3 regions of the Mesorhizobium maamorense genome follow, and region 1 is predicted to be linked to each of the others. Evidence: riboswitches for the same ligand, from Rfam matches in the RefSeq annotation. Region 1 holds a riboswitch; each other region holds the start of a gene.
What was found. A riboswitch is a leader RNA that binds a small molecule or an ion and turns the genes downstream of it on or off. The one in region 1 is predicted to bind cobalamin.

Region 1 (7,214 bases):
CCGACGGCAGCTTCGTCATGACCTCGCCCAAGGCGTTCGAGGGCGACCGCGGCCAGCGCGTCTACTATGCCTCCTCGGCGCCGCCGAAATTCACCACCGACAATTACAGGACCGTGCTGTTTTCGGAAGGCATCGGCCGCTCCTTCATGAACTCGCTGACCGTCACTATCCCGGCGACCGTCATCCCGATCCTGATCGCCGCTTTTGCGGCTTACGCTCTGGCCTGGATGCGCTTTCCCGGGCGCGCGCTTCTGATCGCGGTCATCATCGGCCTGCTGGTGGTGCCGCTGCAGATGTCGCTGATCCCGCTGTTGAAGCTCTATAACGGCGTCGGCGCCTTCTTCGGCGTGCCCTCCAAGACCTATCTCGGCATCTGGCTGGCGCATACCGGCTTCGGACTGCCCTTCGCCATCTACCTCTTGCGGAGCTACATTGCCGGCCTGCCGCGCGAGATCATGGAATCGGCGCGCATCGACGGCGCCAGCGATTTCGAGATATTCGTCAAGATCGTGCTGCCGCTGTCATTTCCCGTGCTGGCGTCCTTCGCCATCTTCCAGTTCCTGTGGGTATGGAACGATCTCCTGGTGGCGATGGTTTTCCTTGGCACGCAGGCGGATCAGATCGTGCTGACCGCCAAGCTCAATGCCTTGCTCGGCTCGCGTGGCGGCGACTGGGAGATCCTGACGACGTCGGCTTTCGTGACCATCATCGTGCCGCTGATCGTGTTCTTCTCTTTGCAGCGCTATTTCGTCCGCGGGCTGCTCGCAGGCTCGGTGAAAGGAGGCTGAAACCATGCAATCCGCTTTGAAAGCCAGTTCGAGGCCCGATCTCGCCGTCGATAGCGACTGGTGGCGAGGTGCCGTGATCTACCAGATCTATCCGCGCAGCTACCAGGACTCGAATGGCGACGGCATCGGCGACCTCAAGGGGATCATCGGGCGGCTGCCCTATATCGCCGCGCTCGGCGCGGACGCCATCTGGATCTCGCCCTTCTTCAAATCGCCGATGAAGGATTTCGGCTACGACGTCTCGGATTACTGCGACGTCGACCCGATGTTCGGCACGCTGGCCGATTTCGACGCGCTGACGGCGGAGGCGCACAGGCTGGGGCTGAAAGTGATGATCGACGAGGTGCTGTCGCACACCGCCGACATCCATCCCTGGTTCAGGGAAAGCCGATCGAACCGCAGTAATCCGAAAGCCGACTGGTACGTCTGGGCCGATCCCAGGCCGGACGGCACGCCGCCCAACAACTGGCTGTCGATCTTCGGCGGATCGGCCTGGCAATGGGACACCAGCCGCCAGCAATATTACCTGCACAACTTTCTCGCGGAACAGCCGGACCTCAATTTCCACAACGGCGAAGTCCAGGACGCGCTGCTCGACGTGACCCGCTTCTGGCTGGAGCGCGGTGTCGACGGGTTCCGCCTCGACACCATCAATTTCTACTTCCACAGCCAGGGGCTGGAAAACAACCCGCCGCTGCCGCCGGAGCAGCGCAACGACCAGACCGCACCCGCGGTCAATCCCTACAACTACCAAGACCACATCTACGACAAGAGCCGTCCGGAGAACCTCGGCTTCCTCGAACGCTTCCGCGCCCTGCTCGACGAATATCCGGCAACGGCCGCGGTCGGCGAGGTCGGCGATTCACAGCGCGGACTGGACGTCGTTGCGGCCTATACAGCCGGCGGCAAGCGCGTGCACATGTGCTATTCCTTCGATTTCCTGGCGCCGGAAAAGATCAGCGCCGCCAAGGTCCGTTCGGTGCTGGAAACCTTCGGCAAGGTTGCCAGTGACGGCTGGTCGTGTTGGGCCTTCTCCAACCATGACGTGATGCGCCCGGCCTCGCGCTGGGCCGCCAACGAAGCCGACCCGACCGCCTATCTCAAGGTTATCTCGGCATTGCTGATGTCCTTGCGCGGTTCGGTCTGCATCTATCAGGGCGAGGAACTGGGGCTCGGCGAAGCCGAATTGCGGTTCGAGGATCTGCAAGATCCCTACGGCATCCGTTTCTGGCCGGAATTCAAGGGCCGCGACGGCTGCCGCACGCCGATGGTGTGGGACGGCAGCGCCAGGAATGGCGGCTTCTCCCAGGCAAAGCCGTGGCTGCCGGTGCCGGCCAAGCACCTGTCGCAAGCCGTCAATGTCCAGCAAGGCGATGAGCATTCGCTGCTCGAACACTACCGGCGCTTTCTCGGCTTCCGCCGTGCCCATCCGGCGTTGGCCAAGGGCGATATCAATTTCATCGAAAGCCAGGGCGACACTGTCGCCTTCACGCGCCGCGCGGGCAACGAGCAGATCGTCTGCGTCTTCAACCTGGGATCCGGGCCAGCGGAGGTTGACCTTGGCGGTCGATCGCTGCAACCTTTGCCCGGACACGGATTTTCGGGACAGCAGAGCTCCGGCTCCATCCGCCTCGGCGGCTACGGCGCCTGGTTCGGGCGCATCGACTGAATTCTAGGGACCACTGGAGGGAAACATGGCCGATGTCACGCTGAGGCAAGTGAAGAAATCATACGGCAATCTCAACATTCTGCACGGCATCGACCTCGACATCAAATCAGGCGAGTTCATCGTCTTCGTCGGCCCGTCGGGTTGCGGCAAGTCGACATTGCTGCGCTCGATCGCAGGGCTCGAGGAGATCACCTCGGGCGAGCTCAGAATAGCCGGCGAGGTGGTCAACGACGTGCCGCCGTCGAAACGCGGCATCGCCATGGTGTTCCAGTCCTACGCGCTCTATCCGCATATGACGGTCTACGACAACATGGCGTTCTCGATGAAGATCGGCAAGGAAAGCAAGGCCGAGATAGACAAGCGCGTGCGCCAGGCGGCAGAGATCCTGCAGCTGACCAACTATCTCGACCGCCTCCCCAAGGCGATGTCGGGCGGCCAGCGCCAGCGCGTGGCCATCGGCCGCGCCATCGTGCGCAACCCGAAGGTGTTCCTGTTCGACGAACCGCTGTCGAACCTCGACGCCGCGCTGCGCGTCGCCACCCGCATCGAGATCGCCAAGCTCAAGGAATCGATGCCCAACACCACCATGATCTATGTCACCCACGACCAGGTCGAGGCGATGACGCTGGCCGACCGCATCGTGGTGCTGAAGGAGGGCCATATCGAGCAGGTCGGCACGCCGATGGAACTCTACAAGAAACCCGGCAATCTGTTCGTTGCCCAGTTCATCGGCTCGCCGGCCATGAACATCCTGCCGGCGACCATCGACAAATCGGGCAATCCGACCGTCATCAGTCATGTCGGCGGCCGCAAGGCTACGGTGCCGATCGCGACGCCGGCCTCGGCCAAGGGCGCGTCGGTGAGCTTCGGCGTGCGGCCGGAGGACCTGACGATCGCCGGCGGCACGGACTATCTGTTCGAAGGAACGGTGGATTATGTCGAGCAGCTCGGCGAGGTGCAACTCGTCTATGTCGACATCGGCCGCGCCGACCTGCCGCTGGTGACCAAGCTGCCGGGCAATGTCGAGGTCAAGCGCGGGGCGACACTGCGGCTGAGCGCCGACGCCGGAGACCTTCATATCTTCGACGCGGATGGACGATCCTTCGCGCTGCACGAGACGGAAGCGAAAGCGGCCTGAGAGCAGGCCATGAATTAATTGCCGGTCACGCAAAAACAGGAGCGGCGGGCAAAGCCCGCCACTCCTGTTTGGTGTCAGCTTCGGCTGTTAGTGGCCGAAGAGATTCCGGTCACTGCCCTGAGGGGCGGACTTGTGTACATCGCCCGACGAATTGAGCAGCTTGTAGACGGGCGAGCCGCTGTCGCGGATCGAAGCCGTGTGCGCATTGTCGACCGAGGTGACGGCAGGCTGATTGGCGCCATTGGAGCCATAGTTGTCGCTGCTGGCGAAAGCGCTGCCCGAAACGGCCAGGACGGCGGCGGCAGCAAGGATGATCTTTTTCATTTCAAGTCTCCTGAATTCTCAAATTCCACCGCAGAGGCGGGCTTGCCCGCCATCTGCTGCAGGATCGGCTGTTAGTTGTTGCCGAAGAGGTTATGGTCGGCACCCTGAACAGGTGCCTGGGCAGCCGGAGCCGACGTCTTGGTCGAAGCGGTGTATGAGCTGTCGGTCGAAGTGGCCGCGGGCTGGTTGGCGCCATTGGAGCCATAGTTGTCGCTGCCAGCAAAAGCGCTGCCCGAAACCGCCAGAACGGCGGCGGCAGCAAGGATGATCTTCTTCATTTCAAGTCTCCTGAATTTTCGAATTTCGCCAGGACGGCGGAAGGCCCGCCGTCAACTGGAGATCGGCTGTTAGTTGTTGCCGAAGAGGTTGCGATCGGCACCCTGAACAGGCGCTTGGGCAGACGGCGCCGACTTCTGGACCGAAGCCGTGTGCGCGTTGTCGACCGAGGTGACAGCAGGTTGGTTGGCGCCATTGGAGCCATAGTTGTCGCTGCCGGCGAAAGCGCTGCCCGACACGGCCAGGACGGCGGCGGCAGCAAGAACGATCTTCTTCATTTCAAGTCTCCTGAATTCTCAAATTTCGCCAGGACGGCGGAAGGCCCGCCGTCAACTGGAGAGCGGCTGTTAGTTGTTGCCGAAGAGGTTGCGATCGGCACCCTGGACAGGCGTCTGGGCAGCCGGTTCCGACTTCTTGGTCGAAGCGGTGTACGAGCTGTCGACGGCGGTGGCCGCAGGGGCATTCGAACCATAATGGTCGCTACTAGCGAAGGCGCTGCCGGAAACAGCCAGAAGGGCGGCGGCAGTGAGAATGATCTTTTTCATTTTTTGATACTCCAGTATTTTTCCGTCCGTCTAGCGGCGTGTCTTGGGAGGAAATCGCGTCGTTCGGACAGCCCCGATGTGGGAAGGCCATACCGCCATTTCCAATCACGAAGTTTTTCCGTGTGGACCAAGTTTCCACCACTTGAAATTGTGCCAGAGCCTTCAACATTCGTTTTTTTCTGTTTAGTATCAGATGGTTATGCAAACACGTCGCGCGATCACCAACTGTGTCGAAGGCCCAGTGTTCACACCGTCCTGCACGCATCGTCAACAGAAACGAACCGTTCGGTTCGATTTTAGGGGACGCTAATAGTCACCTCCGCCACGAGACGGAATCCGAGGCGGCGACCTGAGGCTTTCTGCCCCTGCAACGGCGGCCGCATTGTTTCCAATGCGTGTCGCGCGGCATGGATGCGATGTCGTTTTCATGCCGACGACAAGCCGGCGATCATGGTTAGATCCTGCCATCTCAGGTGCCGCCGCGTGACGACGAGGCGGAGAATTGGGAAGCCGGTCAGAATCCGGCGCTGCCCCCGCAACGGTGGTGGAGTTCAGGTCGCAACGGGAGACCACTGGGCAAAGGCCTGGGAAGGTGTCGCGACAGTCCGCAAGGACAGCTCCAGAGCCCGGAAACCAGCCCGAGATGTTGGACTCGACTGATCGCGGCGGGCGGTCAAGAGGCGGATGGTGCATGTCCGGCGCAAGCCGGCGCGGCTTGATCCTTCCTCTCTCCCCTCCGTTCAGTCCTTCGATGCGAGGACAGGACTTCAATGCGAGGACAGGACATGGATGCGCGCAACGACATGCTGAAACGGCTGCAAGGCCGCAGGGACGGCTTCTCGCTCGAGCAGCCCTTCTATACCGATCCCGACTACTTCAAGCTCGACATGGAGCTGATCTGGTACCGCGACTGGCTGTTCATCGGCCATGATTGCGAACTGCCCCGGCCCGGCAGCTTCATCACCGTGCAGATCGGCGACTATCCTGTGGTGCTGGTGCGTGACCAGAAGGGCAACATCAACGCCTTCCACAATTCTTGCCGCCATCGCGGCAGCCGCGTCTGCAACACAGACAAGGGCACGGCGGCGAAGCTCGTCTGCCCCTACCATCAGTGGACCTATGAACTGGACGGCAGGCTGCTGTTCGCCAGGCAGATGGCCGAGGGTTTCGACAAGAGCCAGTTCGGCCTGAAGCCGGTCGCCTGCGAAAGCGTCGGCGGCTACATCTTCATTTGCCTCGCCGACGAGCCGGCGGATTTCGCGCCGATGCGGACGATGATCGAACCCTATTTGCTGCCGCATCGGCTGCGCGAAGCAAAGGTCGCCTTCGAGAGCACCATCGTCGAGAAGGGCAATTGGAAGCTGGTCTGGGAAAACAACCGCGAATGCTATCATTGCGCCGGCAACCATCCGGAGCTCTGCAAGACCTTCCCGGAGGCGCCGACCGTGACTGGCGTGCAAGACGCCGACAGCGACCCGGAGATGCTGGCGCACTGGGCCAAGTGCGAGGCGGCCGGCCTGCCGAGCAGGTTCCGCATCGACCCGGCCGGACAGTACCGTGCCACCCGCGCGCCGCTGCTGCGCGATGCCGTCAGTTATACGATGACGGGAAAACGCGCGGTCAAGAAGAACTTGTCCGACGGCGTTGCCACCGACCGCATCGGCTCCTTGCTGCTCTATCACTATCCGACGACCTGGAACCACATCCTTGGCGACCACGCCGTCACGTTCCGCGTGCTGCCGATCAGCGCCACCGAGACCGCGGTGACGACCAAATGGCTGGTTCACAAGGACGCGGTCGAGGGCGTCGACTACGACCTTGCCGAACTCACCCATGTCTGGACCGAGACCAACGGCCAGGATCGTCGCATCGTCGAGGAAAACGCCTTCGGCATCCTGTCGCCGGCCTATGAACCCGGCCCCTATTCCGAACTGCACGAAGGCGGCGTCATCCAGTTCGTCGACTGGTACGCGCGTTTCATCGGTCCGCGCCTCGCCGAAGACGGCCGGCCGGCCCTGCGCAGCGTTGCTTGAGAGGTGAGGGATGAATGCGATGACGGATCTCGGCCTCTACCGCCATCTCGATCAGATGGCGCCCTGGAACGACAGGCTCCAGGTGCTGGAAGTGATCGGCGTGAGCGATGAGGCGCCTGATGTAAAGACCTTCACCTTCCGCTCCGATAACCAGACCTGGTTCCGCTACAAGCCGGGCCAGTTCGTGACGCTGGAACTGCCGACAGCGGATGGGCCCCTGATGCGCACCTACACGCTGTCGTCTTCGCCCTCGCGGCCGTTCTCGATCGCGGTGACGGTGAAGGCGCAGGCCGGCAGCACCGGCACGCGCTGGATGTTCGACCATTTGAGGCCTGGTTCGCACGTCAAGGCGTATGGGCCGGCCGGAGACTTTTCGCTGCACAGCCACCCGGCAGCCAAATATCTGTTCATCTCGGCCGGCTCCGGCGTGACGCCGATGAT
Region 2 (7,214 bases), 2.2 Mb from region 1:
ACGCTCGGCCGAAGCCGGTCCGGCGACGACAGCTATCCCTCTCTGGATCTGGATTTCGAGAAGGCGGGCGCCGATGCGGTCGACCGGCTGGTTGCGCGTGGCCACCGCCGCATCGCCGCCATCCGGCCGTCGCTTGACCTGAATTTCGGTTATCTGTTTCTGGAGGGTTATTGCAAGGCGCTGCGGCGGCACGGCATCGAAGTCGATCCCGGCCTGATTGTGGATGGTTTTATCAACGAAGCCGGTGGCTACGCGGTGACACCGCAAGTCATGCGGTCGAAGGATCCGCCGACCGCGATTATCTTCAACAACGACTCGATGGCGCTCGGCGGCTGCAAAGCGCTCGCCGAAATGGGGATCAAACCCGGGCAGGATGTCGCGGTGATCGTCATCGTAGACACGCCACTCTGCCGTTATTTCTCGCCGGCGCTGACCGGCTTTCGTCCGAGCCTTGACCCGATGGGGCGGCGGCTCGGCGAAATCCTGCTCGCCTCGCTCCCGGCTTTCGCCGGCGCGAAAGGGCCAGAGATCATTCGCGAGGTCTGGCCGCTGGAACTGGTGGCGCGCGATAGTGATTGACCACACGTTTGTATCGTTATAACAGAACATGCATCGACCTTGCCTTGACGCTGCCTGCATCCTAGGCTGCGACTCGTGATGGTCCCCGCGCCGCAAGGCGAGGGGTGAAAAGGGAACATGGTGAGGCCCGATTTTCGGGTCGAAGCCATGGCTGCCCCCGCAACTGTAAGCGGCGAGCAAAATCCGAGAAGCCACTGGCCGGCAAGGCTGGGAAGGCAGGATGGCGCAACGACCCGCGAGCCAGGAGACCTGCCATCTGCATGAGTTGACCGGACGGGGTGTGCCGGGAGGAGACGCAGGTTTCGGTCTTGTCGACCGGTTCAAGCCAGCTTCCTTCCGTCGCCATTTTGAAAGTGACGGAAGTTGGACGGCTCCATCGATCGCATACATCGCATTGCCATGCATCGCATCGTCGTGTGCACGCTTTGCCGCGATATCGCCACCGAGGTGAATTCAGGCCAGCGTCCGGCAGGACTGGCAAGCAAGACGCTGGCCCGTATTCCGGCAGGCCCTGCAAGGAATTGCCCATGACCGCGCCGCTTCTCGATGCCCGCGACCTGGCCGCAGCGGCGGATGGCCTGCATCTGGTGTATCCGGTCAGCCTTTCGGTGGCGGCGGGCGACCGTCTCGCCATCATCGGTCCCAACGGCGCCGGCAAGACGACATTGCTGCGCATGCTATCGGGCATGCTGAGGCCGAGTTCGGGCGAAGTGAAGCTAACCGGGCGCTTGCTGGACAGGATTTCGACCGCCGAGCGGGCGCTGCACATCGCCGTCGTCGGCCAGACCGATCAACCGGATCCACGGCTGGCGGTGATCGACTATGTCGAGCTCGGCCGGGTTCCGCATACCGGCCGCAGGCACAGGAGCGAGGAACGCGACATTGTCGTCGAGGCTCTGCGCCGGACCGGGCTGTTGCCGCTGCTTGGCCGCACCATCGGCTCGCTGTCGGGCGGCGAGCGCCAGCGCGCCCAGCTTGCCCGCGCCATCGCGCAGGAGCCGAAGATCCTGTTCCTCGACGAGCCGACCAACCATCTCGACCCGCGGGCGCGCAGCGAGTTGCTCGAACTGGTTGCAGGCCTCGGCATGACCGTGATCGCGGTGCTGCACGATCTGGCACTGGTGACGCCTTTCGTCACCAGGGTCGCGGTGATGAGCCATGGCCGGTTGCATGTGCTGGCGCCGCCACGGGAAGCACTCACCCAGCAGCTGATCCGCGAGATCTTCGGTATCGACGTCTTTAGGTTGCGCCACCCGACGGAGGACCGCGAGCTGACGGTGTTCGAGGTTCCGAACCGTGCCGCGCCATCTTCGTGATCGAAGCCATTTCCGGCAGATCCCGTTCAACAAGGAGCAACATCCGTGAAACGCCTTGCCGTGTCTCTTGCCTTCTCCCTGCTGGCCTCTACGGCCTTCGCCTTTCCGGTGACGGTCGACAGCTGCGGCAAGTCGCTGACCTTCGACGCGCCTCCAAAGCGCGCTGTCATTCACGATCTCAACATGGCCGAGATGGCCTTCGCCCTGAAGCTGCAGCCGTCGATCGTCGGCCTGACCGGCATCACCGGATGGTACAAGGTCGGCCCCGAATTCAAGGCCGAGCAAGGCTCGATCCCGGAACTGGCGCCCAAATATCCGACGCTGGAAAACCTGGTCGCTGTCGAGCCCGACTTCTTCTTCGCCGGTTGGTACTACGGCATGAAGCCGGGCGGCGAGGTGACGCCCGATACGCTGGCGCAACACGGCATCAAGACCCTGGTGCTGACGGAAAGCTGCGTCCATCTCGACAAGAACCGCCCCGCCGCTTCGATGGACCTGCTCTATGGCGATGTCGAGAAGCTGGGCAAGATCTTCGGCAAGGAGGCCGAAGCGGATAAGCTCGTCTCCGGCTGGAAGGCGCAGCTCGCCGAAATCACGGCCAAGGTCGGCGCCCGCAGGGGAACGCGCGTGTTCCTCTATGATTCCGGCGAGGACAAGCCGTTCACATCAGGCAAGTTCGCCATTCCCAACGCCATGATTTCCGCGGCCGGCGGCGACAACATCATGGCCGACATGGACACCAGCTGGGGCAACACGGATTGGGAGACGGTGGCCTCGCGCAATCCGCAATTCCTCATCCTGCTCGACTATCAGGATGGCGGCGGCTACCGGAAGCTGCTCGATTTCCTGAAAGCGCATCCGGCAATGAAGGAGACGGACGCGGTCAGGAACGAACGCTTCGTGGCGCTTCGCTATGCCGAACTGACACCCGGGCCGGCCAATATCGACGCGATCGGCAAGATTGCCAGGGCGATGCATCCGGAAGCGTTTTAACCGGGAACATGACTTTGCGGCACAAGGCATTCCTATTGGCCATGACGGCGGCGGCGTTGGCAATCGCCGCGTTCGCGCTGCTGTCGATCGCCTATGGCTCGACGATGATTCCGTTGGGCGACGTCGTTGCAGCACTTGGCCATGCGATCGGATTGAAGGGGCATGACGTGTCCGGCCCGGTCGGCAGGATCGTCGTCGACCTCAGATTGCCGCGCATAATCCTGGCCATCTGTGTCGGCGGCGGCCTGGGCGTGGTCGGCGCGCTGTTACAGACGGTGACGCGCAACGATCTTGCCGATCCGTTCCTGTTCGGCCTCTCGTCGGGAGCCGCCGCCGGCGCTGTCTCCGTCATCACCGTCTTCGGCGACAGTTTCGGGATCTGGACGCTACCGATCGCTGCGTTCACCGGCGGTATTCTGGCGGCTTGCGTTGTGCTTTTGCTGGTTGCGCGGGTGAGGGGACAAGGCCCCGAACGGCTGATCCTCGCCGGACTTGCGGTCTCCTTCATGTTCACCGCATTGACCAATTACCTGGTCTTTGCCGGTGACCAGCGCGCCGCCCATTCGGTGCTGTTCTGGACGATGGGCGGGCTCGGCCTTGCGCGGTGGGACAATATCTGGCTGGGTGCGCTTGGGGCCGGCACGATTGCGGCGTACGGGCTGTGGAATCATCGCCGGCTGGACGCTTTCCTGGCCGGCGAAAATGCCGCCGAAAGTCTTGGCGTGCCGGTGGCGCGAATGCGACGGACGACGTTTCTGGTCGCCGCTTTTTCGACCGCGATCCTGGTTTCGGTCGCTGGCGTCATCGGCTTCGTCGGCCTCATGATCCCGCATCTGTCGCGGCCGCTGGCCGGCGCGCTGCATCTGCGCCTGATCGTAAGTTGCGCGCTGTTCGGGGCGGTGCTGTTGCTGGCAAGCGACCTTCTGGCGCGCACATTGCTGCCGCCGCAGGAACTGCCGATCGGCATCATCACCAGCTCGCTCGGCGCCTTCTTCGTTGTCACCATGCTGATCCGCAACCGCTTGTAATGGGTGTCGCGGCGGCCGAAATCATCGGACGCAGCCATGATTGTGCTGCACGGCTGCCATGCACGTTTGCCGGCTTCTGGAACAATGCCGGACTTGAATGATAAGCACGCTTATTATATATGCCACTCATGGTTTCCGAAGGCGTAGACAGATTGGGATTTTTGATCCACGACGTGCAGCGGCTGATGCGAAAGCGCTTCGAAGCGCGCGCCAGCGGCCTTGGCCTGTCCTCGGCGCAATGGCGCCTGATGGTTCGCGTCGCCAAGGAAGCGGGCGTTTCGCAGGCGCGGCTTGCCGAACTGCTTGAAATCGAGCCGATCAGCGTCTCGCGGCTGGTTGACCGGATGGAGGAGGGCGGCTGGATCGAGCGCCGCTCCGACGCCGCCGACCGCCGCGTGCGCATGATCTTCCCAACTCCCAAGGCAAGTGCCGCGTATGCGGAGGTCAAGAGCCTCGCCGGCGAAGTCTATGAGGAGTCGCTGACCGGCGTTTCGCCGGACGATCGCCGCGTCCTGATCAGGGCATTGGATGCGATGGCACAGAATCTCGCGGATGGCGATTCACCGTCCTGCGACAAGGTCAAGAATACGGAAGGCGCAGCAGCATGAACGCGGTAGCCAAGGTCGACGAAAACGCCGCCAAAGTGGAAATGGAAGCGCCGCAGCAGCCGGCCGCGGCCCCTGTTACAATGACACCTCCGGCAGAGCCGGCGCCGGCGCCAAAGAAGAAGCGCCGTCTCGGCCGCTTCTTGTTGATGTTCGCCCTGCCGGCGGCGTTGGTCATTGGTGGCGGCTATGTCTGGGTCACTGGGGGGCGCTACCAGGAGACGGAGAACGCCAACCTGCAGCAGGCCAAGGTATCGATCGCCTCGGATACGGCGGGCCGCATCGTTCAGGTCGCCATCTCGGACAATCAGAGGGTGAAGCAAGGCGATCTTCTCTTCGCCATTGACCCCGAGCCTTACCGGATCGCACTTGCGCAGGCCGACGCGGCGGTGGCAGCGGCGCGGCTCAACGTCGAGCAGCTGCGTGCCGCCTACAGCCAGGCCATGGCGCAGGAGAAATCCGCCAGCAGCGAAGTTGCCTATGCCCAGTCGCAATACGACCGTGCCGCCGATCTCGCCCAGAAAGGCATCAACGCCAAGTCTTCGCTCGATGAGGCCAGGAACGATCTCGATAAGGCAAAGCAGCAGCTTGCCGTCGCCGAACAGGGTATCGTCAGCGCCAAGGCGGCGCTTGGCGGCAATCCCGATATCGAGACCGACAAACATCCGACCGTGATGTCGGCGCTCGCCGCGCGCGACAAGGCTGCCTACGACCTAGCGCAGACCACCGTGAAGGCGCCCGCCGATGGCGTCGTCTACCAGGCTGCTTCCTTCAAGGTCGGCCAGTATGTCGGCTCCGGCACGCCGCTGTTTTCGCTGGTCGAGACCGGCGATACCTGGATCGACGCCAATTTCAAGGAAACGCAGCTGACCAATATGAAGCCGGGCCAGAAGGCCGAAATCGTGGTCGACACCTATCCGGGCAGGACCTTCGAAGCGACCGTCAAGGCCATCGGCGCCGGCACCGGCGCGGACTTCTCGCTGCTGCCCGCCCAGAACGCTACCGGCAACTGGGTCAAGGTCACCCAGCGTATTCCGGTCCGTCTGGAGCTGAGCGATCCCGACGCCAAGATGATGCTGCGCACAGGCATGAGCGCGGCCGTTACCGTCGACACGGGCGTGGCGCGCGGCCTGCCTGGCATTTTCGGCCACGCCACGGCTGGCGAGGTCGCGAAGTAAATCAGCGGAAGCCCGCGGGGATCATGCGGGTGGACGCACTGAGCAGGGGGATTGGTCTGATGGGAGGAGTTAAAGGGTCAGCCTTCGGGGCAAACCGCATCGCGGCTTGATCGAAAGCTGAAATCTTCGACACGGACCCGTCGGTCCTCATGTTTCCGGGCGGCAGGCATCCGCTCAATCGAGACTTTCGGTCGATGTAACCCCCACATCGATAATCGCGTCCCACCGCGATGAGGGTCTCTCAACGGAAGGCTTTGCCGCCCGGAAACCCTGTGTACACGTTTTTGTTACCGGCTGGAAGTTCCGCATCATGAGCACGCCAGAACCTTTCAAAGAAGTGCCGCATCGTGGCCTGATCACGGTTGCGCTCATGCTGGCGACGATCATGCAGGCGCTCGACACCACGATCGCCAACGTCGCGCTACCGACCATGACCGGCGATCTCGGCGCCTCGCCCGACAACATCAACTGGGTGCTGACCTCCTATATCGTGGCGGCGGCGATCATGACGCCGGTCACCGGCTGGCTTGCGGACCGTTTCGGCCGCAAGGAACTGTTCCTGACGGCGGTGGTCGGCTTCACCATCTTCTCGATGCTGTGCGGTCTGGCCTGGAGCCTTGAAACCATTGTGTTGTTCCGGCTCATGCAAGGCGTGTTCGGCGCCGCGATCGTGCCCCTGTCGCAGACCTTCCTGCTCGACATCAACCCGAAGGAACGCCACGGCCAGGCAATGGCCATCTGGGGCGCCGGCATCATGCTGGGGCCGATTCTGGGTCCGACGCTTGGTGGCTGGCTGACCGAGAATTTCAGCTGGCGCTGGGTGTTCTTCATCAACCTGCCGGTCGGCATCGTCGCCTTCCTCGGCATGGCCGCTTATCTGCCGGCCATTGCGCGGCGGGTGCGAAGCTTCGATTTCTTCGGCTTCGCCATGATATCGCTCGGCGTCGGCGCTCTGCAGCTGCTGCTCGATCGTGGTGGCGAGGTCGACTGGTTCTCGTCGGTCGAGATCTGGATCGAGCTTGGCCTTTCGATAACCGGCTTCTGGGTGTTCATCATCCACACGATGACGGCAGAGCATCCCTTCATCGACCCCAAGATCTTCCTCGACCGCAATTTCGTGACCGGGCTGGCGTTCATCTTCGTCATGGGCGTGCTCATCCTGGCGAGCATGTCGCTGCTGCCGCCGATGCTGTCGACCATCTTCGGCTATCCGACCATCACCATCGGCATCGTGATCGGGCCGCGCGGCGTGGGGACGATGATCTCGATGCTCGTCGTCGGCCGGCTCATGAGCAAGGTCGACGCCAGAATCCTCGTCGTCATCGGCTTCCTCCTGACCGCGCAGTCGCTCTACACGATGGCCGGCTTCTCGCCCCAGATGGACAACTGGCTGATCATCACTTCCGGCATCATCCAGGGCCTGGGAATGGGAATGGTATTCGTGCCGCTGTCGACGGTGGCCTTCGCCACGCTTGACGTGCGCTTCCGCACCGATGCCACGGCTTTGTTCAGCCT
Region 3 (7,214 bases), 930 kb from region 1:
GGTTGATCTCCTGCCCCACGGCGATGGCCATCACAGACAAGACCTACAGCGCCTGGAGGCGATACAGGGCGCGCGGTCCAAGGTGACCGCCTGCTTGCCTGAAACTTAGTCCCAATGGAGCGCGAAGCTAATATGAACAATTCGACTGGCGGCGCGATCGCGGAGCTTGGCACTTGCGAGTGGCCTCACCTGGCTGTCACAGATTCTCGCGTTCACGAGCTGCTTTTAAGACAGGAGCGCCAGGAGCGGACGACCCTCAAACTTATCGCCTCCGAGAACTTCGCGTCCTCCGCGGTGCTGGAAGCGACCGGGTCTATTTTCACCAACAAGTATGCCGAGGGATATCCCGGCGCGCGCTACTACGCCGGAAACGAGATCGTCGATGAGCTTGAGAACCTCGCTATCGAGCGATTGAAGTCGCTATTCGGCTGTGAACACGCGAACGTGCAGCCTTATTCCGGCTCGCCGGCCAATCAGGCTGTCTGTCGAGCGCTGTTGTGTCCGGGAGACAAGATGATGGGGTTGACCCTCCCCGGCGGCGGGCATCTGACTCACGGTTGGGCCGTCAACTTCTCCGGCACTGACTATCAGCGAGTTCCGTACGGGCTGCACGAAAAGACGCAGCAGATTGACCATGACAGCTTGCGCGAGACGGCCAAGCGGGAACGACCGAAGCTCATTTGGGTCGGCGGAACTGCCTATCCGCGTATCTTTGACTATGAGGCAATGGCAGAAATTGCTTCGGAGGTGAACTCCTACCTGGTGGCCGACATCGCCCACATCAGCGGCCTCGTTGTCGCAGGAGTGCATCCGAATCCTGTTGGCCATTGCGATGTGGTCACCAGCACCTCTCACAAATCGATCCGCGGTCCCCGCGGTGGCTTCATCTTGTCAAGGAATGAAGACCGCCATCAGGCGCTCTATCATTCCAAGAGCAAACACAATCTGGCCAAACGCATAGACCGTGCCGTGTTCCCTCTCCTCCAGGGCGGACCGCACATGAATACGATTGCCGCGCTAGCTGTCGCTCTGCAGGAAGCAGGGAACCCGTCCTTCCGTGTGTACGGTCAGCAGATCGTTGACAACGCCAAGGCTCTGGCCCAGGCGCTTCTGGAGCGAGGTTATGAACTCGTCACGGGTGGCACTGACAATCACATGCTGATCCTTGATCTTCGGGACCGGCCGTTGTCTGGGAAAGCCTATGCCGAGCGCTTGTCGCAAGCAGGTATCATTACGAATTTCAACATGGTGCCTGGCGACCGGCGCCATCCCGCGCTCACCAGCGGCATTCGGTTAGGCACGCCAGCAGTAACGTCTGTGGGCATGCGCGAAGCGGAAATGGTGCAGATTGCCGCTTTCATCGACCTGGTCTGTCGCCAGCCCGATGATTCGGACGTGCATGCCAGAGTACGCAGAGACGTTGCCGACTTCTGCGCTGCGTTCGACGTGCCTGGCATCTCCGACAGGTAAGGCGGCCGGATCAACTGTCACATCCAATTCCAACGTTTGAAGCGAGGACATTCCATGACCAGACAATTCGTGTTCTCTTCCGAATCCGTCGGCGCGGGACATCCCGACAAGATGGCCGACAATATCTCAGATGGCGTGCTTGATGCGATCCTTCGCAGGGATCCTACGGCCCGAGTTGCTTGCGAAGCGTTGGTTAAGTCAGGGATGGTCGTTCTGGCTGGCGAGATCACCAGCCACGCGCAGATCGACTACAGCCAAGTTGCCCGCGATATCATCCTGGACATTGGATATGACGACGATGCGATCGGCTTTGACGGCCGGCGATGCGCCGTGATCTTGGCCTTGACCGAGCAGTCGCCCGACATCAGCCAAGGCGTCGACGAGGGGCGAGGGCAGGATCTCGAGCAGGGAGCTGGGGATCAGGGCCTCATGTTCGGATACGCGTGCAACGAGACCGAAACATTGATGCCGTTGCCAATCCAACTTGCTCATGATCTGACAAAAAAACAGGCAGAGGTGCGCCAAACCGGAGGCCTTGGCTGGCTTCGCCCGGACGTGAAATCTCAGGTGTCCGTCCGCTATGAGGGTTTGCGCCCGGTAGCGCTTGATACCATAGTCCTGTCGACGCAGCATGACGAGGAGGTCTCACAAGCCACGGTCCGCGAAGGCGTCATTGAGGAGATCATAAGGCCGGTCTTGCCTCAGGACCTGGATACGACGGGGATCAGGTTCCTGGTCAATCCAACAGGCCGGTTCGTGGTCGGTGGGCCGCGCGGCGATTGCGGGCTTACCGGCCGCAAGATCATCGTCGATTCCTACGGCGGGATGGGGCGTCACGGCGGTGGCGCCTTTTCGGGCAAGGACCCGTCCAAGGTTGATCGATCGGCCGCCTATGGGGCGCGGCACGTCGCAAAAAACGTCGTTGCCAGCGGACTCGCCGAGTTGTGCGAGGTTCAGCTTGCTTATGCGATCGGTGTGGCCGCGCCGGTCTCTGTCCTCGTCAATACATTCGGAACCGCAAAGATTGATGAAAAAAGGATCGAGCGCGCCGTCCTTGAGCTTTTCGATCTCCGGCCGAAAGGCATCATCAAGGCGCTTGATCTCTTACGGCCGATTTACCGCAAGACCGCGACCTACGGACACTTCGGCCGCGAAGAGCCGGAGTTCACCTGGGAAAAGACGGACAGAGCTGACGAGCTGTTGCGAGAGGCAGGACCGGCAGCTGCGTGATGCACCGGTATTGGACGCGTCGGCATAGGGCGACCCATTCCACACTCGTAAGAAACACCCGCTAGGGCATGGCAAGAAGCCGGCGCGGATTTTGGCGGAGACATTGATGCCGGACTATGACGTGCTTTGCATCGGCAATGCGATTGTCGACATCATCGCCCAGTGCGAAGAGGAATTCCTGGAGACCAATGGCATCATCAAGGGCGCGATGAACCTCATCGACACGCACCGCGCCGAACTGCTCTACAGCCGCATGGGCCCGGCGATCGAGGCGTCCGGCGGCAGCGCGGGCAACACGGCGGCCGGCGTTGCCTCCTTCGGCGGCCGCGCCGCCTTCTTCGGCAAGGTTTCCAACGATGCTTTGGGCGAAATCTATGCCCACGACATCCACGCCCAGGGCGTCGCCTTCGACACCAAGCCGCTTCAGGGGGAGCCGCCGACGGCGCGCTCGATGATCTTCGTCACCCCCGACGGCGAGCGCTCGATGAACACCTATCTCGGCGCCTGCGTCGAGCTCGGGCCGGAGGACGTCGAGGCCGACAAGGCGTCGGGCGCCAAGGTTACCTATTTCGAGGGTTATCTGTGGGATCCGCCCCGCGCCAAGGAGGCGATCCGGCAGACGGCCAAGCTGGCGCACGCGGCGGGCCGCGAAGTGTCGATGACCTTGTCGGATTCGTTCTGCGTCGACCGCTACCGCGACGAGTTCCTCGACCTGATGCGCTCGGGCACCGTGGACATCGTCTTCGCCAACAGCCACGAGATCAAGTCGCTCTACCAGACCTCGTCCTTCGACGAGGCGCTGGCCCGGATCCGGAAGGACTGCAAAGTCGCCGCCGTGACGCGTTCGGAAAAAGGCTCCGTCATCGCGCGCGGCGACGAGACCGTCGTCATCCAGGCGACCGCCATCAAGGAGCTGGTCGACACGACGGGCGCCGGCGACCTCTATGCCGCGGGTTTCCTGCATGGCTATACGCAGGGCCGCGACCTCAAGACCTGCGGCGATCTCGGCTCACTGGCGGCCGGCCTGGTGATCCAGCAGATCGGCCCCAGGCCAAGGCAGAATCTGCGCAGAGAAGCCGAACTGGCGGGATTGCTGTAGGCGGCATATCGCAAGGTGCTGCCCACCGCACTTGCTGCAGGGCTGTTAAGACAAGCGCGTGCAGAAATGTCGCGTGCCCTTCCGTGAAGGATGGCAGTTTTCTCCAGATTTCGGATTTTGACGGCTCGGAAACATTTACGCTCTTCGGGCCAGCACTGTGGCCGATCATGGTGGCCAACACGCCATTTGACGAAGTCGTTAGCCAGGATCGTGCTGCTAGCGGATTTGCCGGAGCAGCCAGGCACGGCCTGCGCAAAACTGGGGCACAAGCGGCTCAGCTGGACCGGGGCCTTGGACCGTGCAAACCCGTAGCAGGTAAAAGGTTTCACATAAACACATAAACATTTCTTTATACGTTATTGACAGCAACACGAGGGGCTGCGATTGTTCGGGTGTCGTGGTTCTTCGCAAGGCGTTGCCCCAGCGGAGCTAAGAGGGAAGCCGGTGCAATGCCGGTGCTGCCCCCGCAACTGTAAGCGGCGAGCCTACCCACCAATGTCACTGGGGTGAACTGCCCCGGGAAGACGGGGCAGAGGCTGTGACCCGCGAGCCAGGAGACCTGCCACGGTGAACAACGTCCACGGGCGGGGTGTCTGGTGGCCGCGGCAGTTCGGCATTGATGCCGGCCTGTTAGCGCCTTCCTTGTCCCCGCCCCCAACCATCGGGGTATGGAATGAATGTCTCCCAGCAAGTTCCCATAGCAACGCTTGGCGTGCCGCGTATCGGTCGCCGGCGAGAACTGAAATTCGCGCTCGAAAGCTACTGGTCCGGAAAATCGTCTGCTGCCAACCTTCTGGCGACGGCGAAGGCGCTCCGTGCCGCCAGCTGGAGCGAGCAGCACGACCGCGGCGTGTCGAAAATCCCGTCGAACGATTTCTCACTGTATGACCATGTGCTCGACACCGCAGCAATGGTCGGCGCCGTGCCAGCTCGTTACGGCTGGATGAGCGGCGAGGTCCCGCTCGACATCTACTTCGCGATGGCGCGCGGGACGCAAGGCGATACGGCGGGTTGCGGACACGCCAGTCACGGGCATGCAGTTCAGGGGCAGCGCGTAACCGCGATGGAAATGACCAAATGGTTCGACACGAACTACCACTACATCGTGCCGGAGCTTGGCGACGATCAGACATTCGCCCTCTCGTCGACGAAACCAGTCGATCACTTTCTGGAGTCAAAAGAGCTCGGCATCCATACACGCCCGGTCATCCTTGGACCGATGACCTTCCTCAAGCTGGCGAAGTCTCCCGACCAGGGCTTTAATCCCATAGCGCTCTTACCGCGGCTGCTGCCCGTCTACGAGCAACTGCTTGGGAGGCTGGAGCTCTCGGGGGCCGACTGGGTGCAAATTGACGAGCCGGCGCTTGTGCTCGATCTCAACCCGAACGAACGAGCTGCCTTCGAATTCACCTACGGGCAGCTGTCGAAAGCCGCGCCCAAGTTGAAGATTATGCTGGCTACCTATTTTGGGCCGCTGGGAGACAATCTCGAGACCGCGCTTTCGCTGCGCCTGGCGGGCCTGCATCTCGACCTCGTGCGCGCTCCCGAGCAGTTGGTGACGGTTGGTCGGCTCGCACCGAAGGATCTGGTGCTCTCACTTGGCTTGATCGACGGGCGCAACGTCTGGCGCGCGAACCTTAATGCCATTCTCGACCGCATCGAGCCGGTGATTGCCGGCTGGCCGCTGGACCGCGTCGAAATTGCGCCTTCCTGCTCAATGCTTCATGTGCCGATGGACCTGCGGATGGAGACCGCGCTCGACGTGGACGTCGGGTCGTGGCTGGCATTCGCCGCCCAGAAGACTGAAGAGCTGCTCGTGCTGGCCCAAGCCCTATCGGAAGGCAGGGAGGCCGTAGCAGGCGCGCTGAAGGCTTCTGAAGAGGCGGCCGCCGCGCGCGCAATGTCTGGAAAGGTCCATGATCCGCTCGTCCACGGGCGCGTAAGCAGCATTGACGGCGGCAAGAAGCAACGAAAGAGCGCATTTGCCAAGCGCTCGAGAGTCCAGGCTGACACGCTCGGCCTGCCGCCGTTCCCCACGACGACCATCGGGTCCTTCCCGCAGACGCCCGAGGTGCGCAGGGCGCGCTCCGCACATGCCAAGGGCCGACTGAGCTATATCGACTACCAGGCGTTCCTGAAGAAGGAGACAGAGGCGGCGGTCCGTTGGCAGGAGGAAATCGGGTTGGACGTGCTGGTGCACGGCGAGTTCGAACGAAACGACATGGTGCAGCATTTCGGGGAGCAACTGTCCGGCCTCGCCTTCACCCAGCATGGCTGGGTGCAAAGTTACGGGTCCCGGCTTGTGCGCCCTCCCATCATCTTCGGCGACGTATCGCGGCCGAATCCGATGACAGTCCACTGGTGGCAATTTGCCCAGTCACTCACGAAAAAGCCGGTGAAGGGCATGCTCACAGGCCCGGTGACGATCCTCAACTGGTCTTTTGTTCGCGACGACGTACCCCGCGCCGAGGCCTGCTGCCAGATCGCACTCGCCATCCGCGATGAAGTGGCCGACCTGGAAAGAGCTGGCGCAAGGGTGATCCAGATCGATGAGGCCGCATTTCGCGAAGGCCTGCCCCTTCGGAAGTCCGATTGGAAACATTATCTCGGCTGGGCTGTCGAATGCTTCCGGATCGCTTCGACGGGCGTAGAGGACGCGACCCAAGTTCACACCCACATGTGCTATTCGGAGTTCAATGAGATCATCGATTCCATTGCTGAACTGGACGCGGACGTCATTTCGATTGAGACGTCGCGCTCCAAAATGGAACTGCTGGACGCCTTCACGAAGTCCAAATATCCGAACGAAATCGGTCCTGGCGTCTACGACATTCACTCACCACGTGTCCCGGAAGTCGGCGAGATTTTGCATCTCGCCCAACTTGCCCGCGAGCGACTGTCGGACAGCCAACTTTGGGTCAATCCGGACTGTGGCCTCAAGACGAGGAAATGGGAGGAAGTCCGCCCTGCCCTCATCAACATGGTCGCTGCAGCACGCGCGCTACGGGAGAAGGTCCAGGCGCAGGCCGCTGAGCCACTGTGAGCGGCAAGTATCTGACCCCGCGGGCTTCGGGGATAATTCGAGGCAGAAAGGACGCCATCGAAAAGCCGCGCGCAAGTCGGTAGGCACGAGCGGGGCCCCGCCCTTGTCGTCTAGCCGAAGGCCCGCTGGACGGCTGAGCCCGCGGGGCAGGATCTGGGAAGCCGCTTCTGGTCAGAGGACGGATGATCTAGAGCACGAGGTGTGAGAAGGCGGCTTCGTCCATGAGTTTCTGCCCCTCACATCGCCAGCGGTCAACAGACACTTCACCGAGGGGCGAACGTTTGCGGATGCCGCCTGTGCGTCCGTACTATTGAGATATCGCGGCGAGATCGATCATCGAGAGGATCGTGTCGAGTGATTGCGCCGCATGTG

Region 2: linked by a shared signal. The riboswitch ahead of ACIU1A_RS07975 (ABC transporter ATP-binding protein) and the one ahead of ACIU1A_RS30060 (aromatic ring-hydroxylating dioxygenase subunit alpha) in region 1 are both predicted to bind cobalamin.
Region 3: linked by a shared signal. The riboswitch ahead of metE (5-methyltetrahydropteroyltriglutamate--homocysteine S-methyltransferase) and the one ahead of ACIU1A_RS30060 (aromatic ring-hydroxylating dioxygenase subunit alpha) in region 1 are both predicted to bind cobalamin.

Annotation. Positions count from the first base shown of each region.
Region 1 covers NZ_CP173356.1:6,008,269-6,015,482, reverse strand. Annotated here, with positions in the region: gene ACIU1A_RS30095 (carbohydrate ABC transporter permease) at 1-788, shown strand, start outside; gene ACIU1A_RS30090 (alpha-glucosidase) at 793-2,457, shown strand; gene ACIU1A_RS30085 (ABC transporter ATP-binding protein) at 2,483-3,595, shown strand; gene ACIU1A_RS30080 (DUF680 domain-containing protein) at 3,683-3,919, opposite strand; gene ACIU1A_RS30075 (DUF680 domain-containing protein) at 3,991-4,197, opposite strand; gene ACIU1A_RS30070 (DUF680 domain-containing protein) at 4,267-4,473, opposite strand; gene ACIU1A_RS30065 (DUF680 domain-containing protein) at 4,543-4,740, opposite strand; cobalamin riboswitch at 5,195-5,397, shown strand; gene ACIU1A_RS30060 (aromatic ring-hydroxylating dioxygenase subunit alpha) at 5,526-6,773, shown strand; gene ACIU1A_RS30055 (2Fe-2S iron-sulfur cluster-binding protein) at 6,793-7,214, shown strand, end outside.
Region 2 covers NZ_CP173356.1:1,565,069-1,572,282, forward strand. Annotated here, with positions in the region: gene ACIU1A_RS07970 (LacI family DNA-binding transcriptional regulator) at 1-579, shown strand, start outside; cobalamin riboswitch at 642-851, shown strand; gene ACIU1A_RS07975 (ABC transporter ATP-binding protein) at 1,107-1,895, shown strand; gene ACIU1A_RS07980 (ABC transporter substrate-binding protein) at 1,941-2,888, shown strand; gene ACIU1A_RS07985 (iron ABC transporter permease) at 2,897-3,916, shown strand; gene ACIU1A_RS07990 (MarR family winged helix-turn-helix transcriptional regulator) at 4,045-4,524, shown strand; gene ACIU1A_RS07995 (HlyD family secretion protein) at 4,521-5,699, shown strand; gene ACIU1A_RS08000 (DHA2 family efflux MFS transporter permease subunit) at 6,010-7,214, shown strand, end outside.
Region 3 covers NZ_CP173356.1:306,990-314,203, reverse strand. Annotated here, with positions in the region: gene ACIU1A_RS02095 (ArsR/SmtB family transcription factor) at 1-109, shown strand, start outside; gene glyA (serine hydroxymethyltransferase) at 133-1,470, shown strand; gene metK (methionine adenosyltransferase) at 1,525-2,700, shown strand; gene ACIU1A_RS02080 (adenosine kinase) at 2,807-3,799, shown strand; cobalamin riboswitch at 4,181-4,381, shown strand; gene metE (5-methyltetrahydropteroyltriglutamate--homocysteine S-methyltransferase) at 4,497-6,842, shown strand.